Linked DNA regions of Planctopirus limnophila DSM 3776. The main gene of each other region encodes a partner of the protein of the gene in region 2 in a complex. Links are inferred from orthologs where the notes say so. Each region holds a gene or a part of one and is shown on either strand. Other genes may lie near its edges.

Region 1 (4,180 bases), 2.5 Mb from region 2 along the record:
TCCAGTCGTTCTCGCAATCAATGGGGTCGATTCTCTGTTCGCTGGCAGTTACCTCGTCTTCCAGCAGGCTGCTGTGAGCAGTTTCTGGTGAGCCCACAGGTTGAGCAGCGTGTGAGAATGATAGCCGATCCGAATTTTTCTGCCTTACTCGAAGCCTGAGCGATTCTGCCAATTTTGATGGTTTCGATTTTGATGGCTTATTGTGCAGTGAATCCCTCAATCCATACGAATTGTCTCTTGACTGACGGCTCAGGCACGAGGACTAAGCCCTTATTGACCACAGCACTTCTTGAACTTCTTACCACTGCCACAAGGGCAGGGGTCGTTACGCCCCACACGCTGGCTGCTGTTGCGAATGGTTTCTACCACCGGGCTGCCATTGGCACCTTCACCGCGGTGAGCCACCATGTTGGAGCTACCGTCCTCCGACAGATCAGCCACAGATCCCGGAGCGGCATGCGTTTCTGAAGTCACACTCCACAAAGAGCCAACGAAGTCCGGGCTGACATCCTCAATGCGGAAAATGGCACCCGTCACCTGATCGCCAATTCGATCCCACATCTGCTCGAAGGCGCGCATCCCCTCGCGGCGGTACTCGACCTTCGGATCTTTCTGGGCATAACCCACCAGTCCGATGTTCGATCGCAAGTGATCCATGTAATACAGATGATCTTTCCAGGCCCCGTCGAGGCATTCCAGAATGAGCATCCGCTCAGCAGTATGCAGTTCCGGTCGATAGCGCCGGGTGAACTGCTCAATCAGATAATCGCGCGCCTTGGTGACATCTTTATCTTCGAAATCATCGGCTTCGAGTTCCGATCCAAACCGATCATTCGACCATTGAGCCAGACGATGTGCCGCCTCGGGGCTGATCGGACGGAATGGAGCTTTGGGCGTTTTCGCTGTTGTTTTCGCACTCGCCTTATTAGGGTCGAGATCACGATCTTCAGGAACTTCGCCACAGGTTTGAATCACCAGTTGCTGGATTTCTTCGAGAATTCCGGCTGGTGGCGCAAACTGCTCACTCTTCAGAATCAAAGCCGACTCGATACTTGCTCGAGAGAGATTATCGAACTGATCCGGTGAAAAGCGTGTATGGAAACGAGCATTCGACCACGCGACCAGACCACTGCGATCATAGCGCTCTGTCGATTGACCACCCGTTTCCGCCAGGAATTGCGACATCCCCACCGATACGGGGAAGGTGATCTCTTTACGTGTGTAATGATCCAGAATCCGGCTGCGAATATGAACTACCGCTGCCGGTGGTTCGAGACCTTCGAACTCTTGTGGCGGAATATCCAGCCCGAACTGATGCTGGATCCACCCAGCCAATGAGCGGCGTCCCCAGTCTTCAGACAAATATTCAGTCAATGGTTCAAACTCATATCGTCCAATGGCATCTTTCGCCCGCTGGTAGAGATAAATCTGCAGCTCATCGATACCGATTTTACGCAGTTCGCGATCATTGGTATTGATGCCGAAGTGGTTGTTGACCCACCGGCTCATCGCCGACCAGTTGCGTTCGCGATCATCCAGATCAGCTGGCAGATTTTCCTCCATCTGCTCGCGGATCTGATCTTCCGCCTGCCGCTCGGCCTGATCACGCAGGTAATCAACCATCCGGTCGTAGTCCATATCCCGGACATCACTGGCATCAACCTGAACACCAAATTTCTGTCCCGCCCAGTTAGCAGCAGTTTCCCAGCGATACTGCGGACTCAGGAAGGTCTTCGTCCACCGGTTCAACTGCCGGTCGATCATATTCAGGATCAGTGGGCGGCAAATGGCCCCATCGAGAATTGATTGCCGATAGCCATAAACGCGTTTGCGCTGCTCATCCATGACTTCGTCATACTCGAGCAGATGCTTACGCGATTCGAAGTGTCGCTCTTCGACCTTCTTCTGGGCAGCTTCAATACGAGAAGTGACCATACCGCTTTCAATACGCTCACCTTCCTGCATCCCCATGGCCGTGAGCCAGTCCTTCACCCACTCGCCACCGAACTTTCGCATCAGGTCGTCTTCGAGCGACAGGAAGAACCGGCTGGAACCCGGGTCGCCTTGCCGACCCGCACGACCGCGTAACTGCAGGTCGATTCGCCGGCTGTCATGCCGCTCGGTACCGACCACATGCAGGCCACCCAGCTCGGCAACTTTTTTTCCTTCGCTGTCCATTCCTTCACGGACAGCAATACGCTTTGTTGTTTCATTCCAGACCGATTTCGGGACATCAAGTCGCGAAACATAAGTGTTCTTTAGCTCATCCCAAGCCAGGTATTCAGGGTTACCGCCCAGAATAATATCCGTACCACGACCGGCCATATTGGTCGAAATCGTCACTGCACCCAACCGGCCTGCCTGAGCAATAATCTCAGCTTCCCGCTCGTGATACTTGGCGTTGAGCATGTTGTGCTTCACACCTTGCTGTGTCAGCTTGCGGCTCAAATGCTCCGAGTTCTCGATAGAGACCGTTCCCACAAGGACTGGTCTTCCTGTCGCGTGAACTTCCTTCACTTCTTCGATGACCGCATCCCATTTCTCTTTAACGGTGCGGTAGATCGCATCAGGGTAGTTAATGCGCTGTGTCGGTCTGTTTGTAGGGACGGCGACCACATCGAGTTTATAGATCTTCCAGAACTCGTTGGCTTCCGTCATGGCGGTACCGGTCATACCGCTCAGCTTAGGATACAGCTTGAAGAAGTTTTGTAATGTCACCGTAGCGAAGGTCTGTGTATCTTCTTTAATACGAACGTTTTCTTTCGCCTGCACAGCCTGATGCAGGCCATCACTCCACTGACGGCCTTCCATCTTACGGCCAGTATGTTCATCAATAATGATGATCTCATCATTCTCGACAATATAGTTGACATCCCGCTTGTAGAGATGAATCGCCCGCAGTGAGTTATCAATCAAATGCGGCCATTCCATATTGCCCGCTGTATAGAAACTCTCCACTCCTGCCAGTTCTTCAGCGTAGCGAATCCCTTCATCGGTCAGATGGCAGGTATGTTCTTTTTCTTTGACTTCAAAGTGAATATCCCGCTTGAGCTGCAGACCGATACGGTGAGCTTTGGGATACTTCGTGACATCGTCGTGAGCCGGCCCTGAGATAATGAGCGGGGTTCTGGCTTCGTCGATCAGAATGTTATCAATTTCGTCGATAATCGCGTATTGGCGGCGCTTTTGAACCTGCAGGTCTTTACGCGGCTTCATGTTATCGCGCAGATAATCGAAGCCAAACTCGTTGTTCGTGCCATAGGTAATATCACAGGCGTAGGCCTTCTGACGCTCAGGCTCGCGCATGTTGGATTGAATGGCACCGACAGTCAGGCCTAGTCCCGTATAGAGAGGGGCCATCCATTCCATATCTCGCAGTGCCAGATAGTCGTTCACCGTGATGACATGCACACTTCCCGCCAGCCCATTGAGAAAGGCCGGCAAAGTCGCAACCAGCGTCTTACCTTCCCCCGTCATCATTTCGGCAATCATGCCTTTGTGAAGGATAAAGCCCCCCACCATCTGCACGTCGTAATGACGCATTCGCATGAAACGCTTGCCACCTTCGCGTACCGCAGCGAAGGCTTCCGGCAGTATGTCATCGAGTGTCTGACCCGCACTCAATTTGGCTCTGAGCCTGGAAGTGGTCTGCTTCAGCTCGTCATCCGTTAGCTTTTCCATGACGGGTTCAAGCTGATTGATCTGATCCAGCGTGGATCCCGGAGTGATCGTTGTGGCCCCCTGGCGATCGCGCACAAAGCCAATCTGCCGCACACGCCGCTCGTTCGATGAGCCGAACAACCGGGTGAGAGTCCGTTCCACACCGCTGATGACCGCATTTGTCGCATCACCAATTTTGTCAATCAATTCCATCAGACATCCATCCGTGTTTGCCAGTCTGCCATCACGCACAACTGGCAGTGGAGTAATGGGTTGCTCGTTAACGCTCATCAATTCGAGTTCAGAAGAACCACGAAAGATTCGTCAACCAGCTCAATCGTTTCCCCGAGACCATTGTGACTGCCAAGTCAAATCAACGTAAACTCTTACAGCAAAAAGTTTAGGCGTTCTGCCAAAGAGGGTCAATCTCGCTCATGATGAACAATCCGCAACTTAAGTGCCAGCTCGCCGTTCAAACTCGATAACCCGCCACAAGTTGTTCATCTCAAAATGGTTGTGG
Region 2 (3,025 bases):
GGCGGCTTAGTGCTTCATATCCTTCACGCCCTTCTTACCGGCAACCGTCTTCTTAATGCCCTTACGAGTACGAGCATTCGTACGAGTTCGTTGACCTCGGCAAGGCAAGCCTCGACGATGACGCAACCCGCGATAGGACTGAATGTCACGCAAACGCGAAATATTCTGCTGAATACTTCGCCTTAACGACCCCTCCACGAGGTAATCCTTATCAAGCATGGCCGAGATGCGTGCCAGCTCGTCATCGCTCAACTCACGAGCTTTCCGCTGAGGATCGATCTCCAGCTTGAAACAAATCTCAAATGCGCGGAAATCACCCACACCGTAAAGGTATTGCAGCGAAATGTAAGTCGGTTTGTCATTGGGGATATCAACCCCCTGAATACGCGGCATAACGAGCTACTCTCTCAAGCTGTGACAATCGGCACGAATTGCAATCACAAGCCAGCCCCGACAGTCACTGGCAAAATCGATCGCGACAATCAAAAACTAGACATACACATCAGTTACGGACGCTTTCATTGTAAGCTCCGCAAGAAACGTTCTAACCCTGGCGCTGCTTGTGCCGAGGGTTCATCGAACAGATCACGTAGACGCGACCCTTCCTCTGCACCATCTTGCAATGCTCACAAATCCGCTTAACGCTTGTCCTGACCTTCATAATCTGCCTTCACAAGGACCACTTCCATTGAGGAAGCGGCATAGTCTATCTTTCAAATTCCCAACTCGCAATCGATACAGGAATTTGTCAATCTCAATTCCGCAAGTTCGGCATCAAAGTTGATTTCCTGCCTGCACAACAGAAACTGTGAACATGTGCTCACATGCCAAATCAAGCAGCGTTATCAGACTCCAGAAGACCGCGGTAGTTTCTCATCACGAGGTGACTGTCAATTTTCTGGACCAGGTCGAGCGCCACTGAAACACAGATCAGCAAACCTGTTCCGCCATAGAAACTCGCGACCAGTGGATCAATTCCCAGAGCATTCGAGATCACAGTCGGGATGATCGAAATCAGACTCAGGAACGCTGCACCCACAAATGTCACGCGAACCATCACAGCCTCCAGATAAGCTGCAGTCCGCCCGCCAGGCCGGTAGCCTGGGATAAAGCTGCCGTAGTCCTTCAGATTATTGGCCATGTCTTTCGGGTTGAATGTAATGGCGGTCCAGAAGTAACAGAAAAAGTAAATCAGACCGATGTACAGAATGTTGTAGATAAATCCACCGTGGTTCTGCATGGTGGCCTCAGCCAGACGGAAGAAACCAACGGTCGGGAAAAACTGAGAGAGAATCTGGAACAAAAACATCGGGAAGAGCAGAAGGCTCGATGCGAAGATAATCGGCATCACACCCGATTGATTGAGCCTCAATGGGAGATACGACCGCTGTCCACCAGCCACGGATCGCCCACGCACATGCTTCGCAGACTGGACAGGAATCTTTCTTTGAGCCTGTGTGATCGCCACGACACCAACGATCACGCCGACGAAGAGAATTCCCAGGAGCAGAAACTTTTCGATACCGGTCTGACTGCCGAGCTTAACGCCATTCTGAAAAGCGGGTTCGAGCAATGCCTGGCCAGCTTGGGGCATACGAGCCAGAATACCAGCCATAATGATCAGACTGATGCCGTTGCCGATGCCATACTCATCAATCTGCTCACCAATCCACATCAGGAGCAACGTTCCGGCAGTCATCGTCAAAGTACAGATCAACTGGAAGAAGACACCACTGTAAGCGGCAATCAAAAGACTTCCTTCATTTCCCATGATCCCGCCAGAAACGGCAAGTTGTCTGATCCAGAAAAAACTCTGTCCGAAGGCGATAAAAACTGTCGCAATACGAGTGTACTCATTGATCTTTTTGCGACCGGCCTCACCTTCCTTCTGGAGCTTTTCCAAAGGTGGATAAACCGTACCGAGCAGCTGAAATATGATCGAGGCCGAAATGTACGGCATGATCCCCAGGCCGAAGATTGTACTCATCCCGATACTCGTACCCGAGAAAAGGGAGATCATACTCATCACCCGCCCCATGCCGTCGCTGCCTTGCGACTGAAGCGTCTCAGCCAGTTTCATCTGATCGATAAATGGCAAAGGAATTAAGCCGCCCATGCGATAGACGGCTAGCAAAACGAGCGTCAACAGGATCTTCTGCCGCAACTCAGGAATGCGAAAAATCATGGCGAGTTGTGAGAACATCTGAGCGATTCCATACAATGATGCGACGCGTGCCCTGTTTCCAAGTCACGCGTCAGAGTCTACTTCAGAGCCTCTACAGTTAAGACAAGTGACATTTGGTAGCCAGAAATCTGAAAATCACAGAATCTCAGATGAAATCCGACGACGAAAAACGGCACTAAACCAACTTAACTGTCGATCCACCTGCAGCCAAAATCTTTTCCTCAGCTGAGGCAGAAAACCGATGTGCAGTCACTGATAGCGATTTTGTCAGATCACCATCGCCAAGAATCTTGACTTGATCGAAGCGGCCCTTAGCCAATCCGCGAACTGAAAGCTGTTCGGGAGTGACGACTTCACCCACTTCAAAAGCCTTCTCAATCGCAGAGAGATTCACTTCCGCAATCTTCAGAGCGAAGAAATTATTGCTGAAGCCCCGCTTGGCGATTCGACGCATCAATGGCTTCTGGCCACCTTCGAACCCCAGACGACGCTTGGTTCCACTGCGGCTGCCAGCACCTTTATGGCCACGACCAGAGGTCTTGCCATGTCCCGAGCCAGGGCCTCGGCCGACACGCTTGCGTGTCTTGTGGCCATTGATTCCGATGTTCACATCATGAAGCATCATAATTAAATCTTCACTCCCCGCAGACGAGCGACATCTTCTCGCGTCCGCAATTTCTCAAGAGCAGCGAAGGCGGCCTTGACGGCATTCAGCGGATTACTTGAGCCCCTGACCTTCGTCAGAATATCTCTCATACCCAGTGACTCAGCAATCGCCCGCAAACTCGAACCAGCAATGATCCCGGTACCAGGGTTGGCCGGCATGAACATCACCTGACT

The links. The genes of interacting proteins can lie anywhere in the genome.
Region 1: the proteins of secY (region 2) and secA are in contact, whole or in part, in a crystal structure (PDB 3DIN), measured with the Thermotoga maritima proteins. The link is inferred for Planctopirus limnophila DSM 3776 from one-to-one orthologs. Residues at the interface, in WP_004081795.1 of Thermotoga maritima: Glu108, Gly109, Glu110, Glu111, Ala236, Glu237, Arg238, Arg239, Ile240, Thr241, Ile242, Gln243, Tyr244, Ala245, Arg246, Arg247, Val248, Thr249, Gly250, Arg251, Arg252, Val253, Tyr254, Gly256, Ala257, Ser258, Thr259, Tyr260, Leu261, Pro262; in WP_004082002.1 of Thermotoga maritima: Glu261, Ala262, Arg263, Lys300, Ala301, Arg302, Thr303, Ile304, Ile305, Leu323, Tyr324, Asp325, Pro326, Val329, Ser330, Tyr333, Ile336, Lys340, Phe345, Val349, Glu363, Phe364, Tyr374, Ser375, Gly376, Gly377, Glu393, Ile395, Thr482, Ser483.

The regions. Positions count from the first base shown.
Region 1 is NC_014148.1:3,080,711-3,084,890, reverse strand. What follows is about bases 71-4,180. They hold secA (preprotein translocase subunit SecA), read right to left. Parts: upstream 3,874-4,180; coding sequence 271-3,873; downstream 71-270. UniProt on the Escherichia coli protein: Required for protein export, interacts with the SecYEG preprotein conducting channel.
Region 2 is NC_014148.1:614,236-617,260, reverse strand. What follows is about bases 19-2,973. They hold secY (preprotein translocase subunit SecY), read right to left. Parts: upstream 2,204-2,973; coding sequence 833-2,203; downstream 19-832. Other genes in these bases: rpsE (30S ribosomal protein S5), read right to left, coding at 2,813-2,973; rplO (50S ribosomal protein L15), read right to left, coding at 2,361-2,810; rpmJ (50S ribosomal protein L36), read right to left, coding at 545-661; rpsM (30S ribosomal protein S13), read right to left, coding at 19-393. Also shown: more of rpsM, read right to left, coding at 7-18; more of rpsE, read right to left, coding at 2,974-3,025. UniProt on the Escherichia coli protein: The central subunit of the protein translocation channel SecYEG. Consists of two halves formed by TMs 1-5 and 6-10.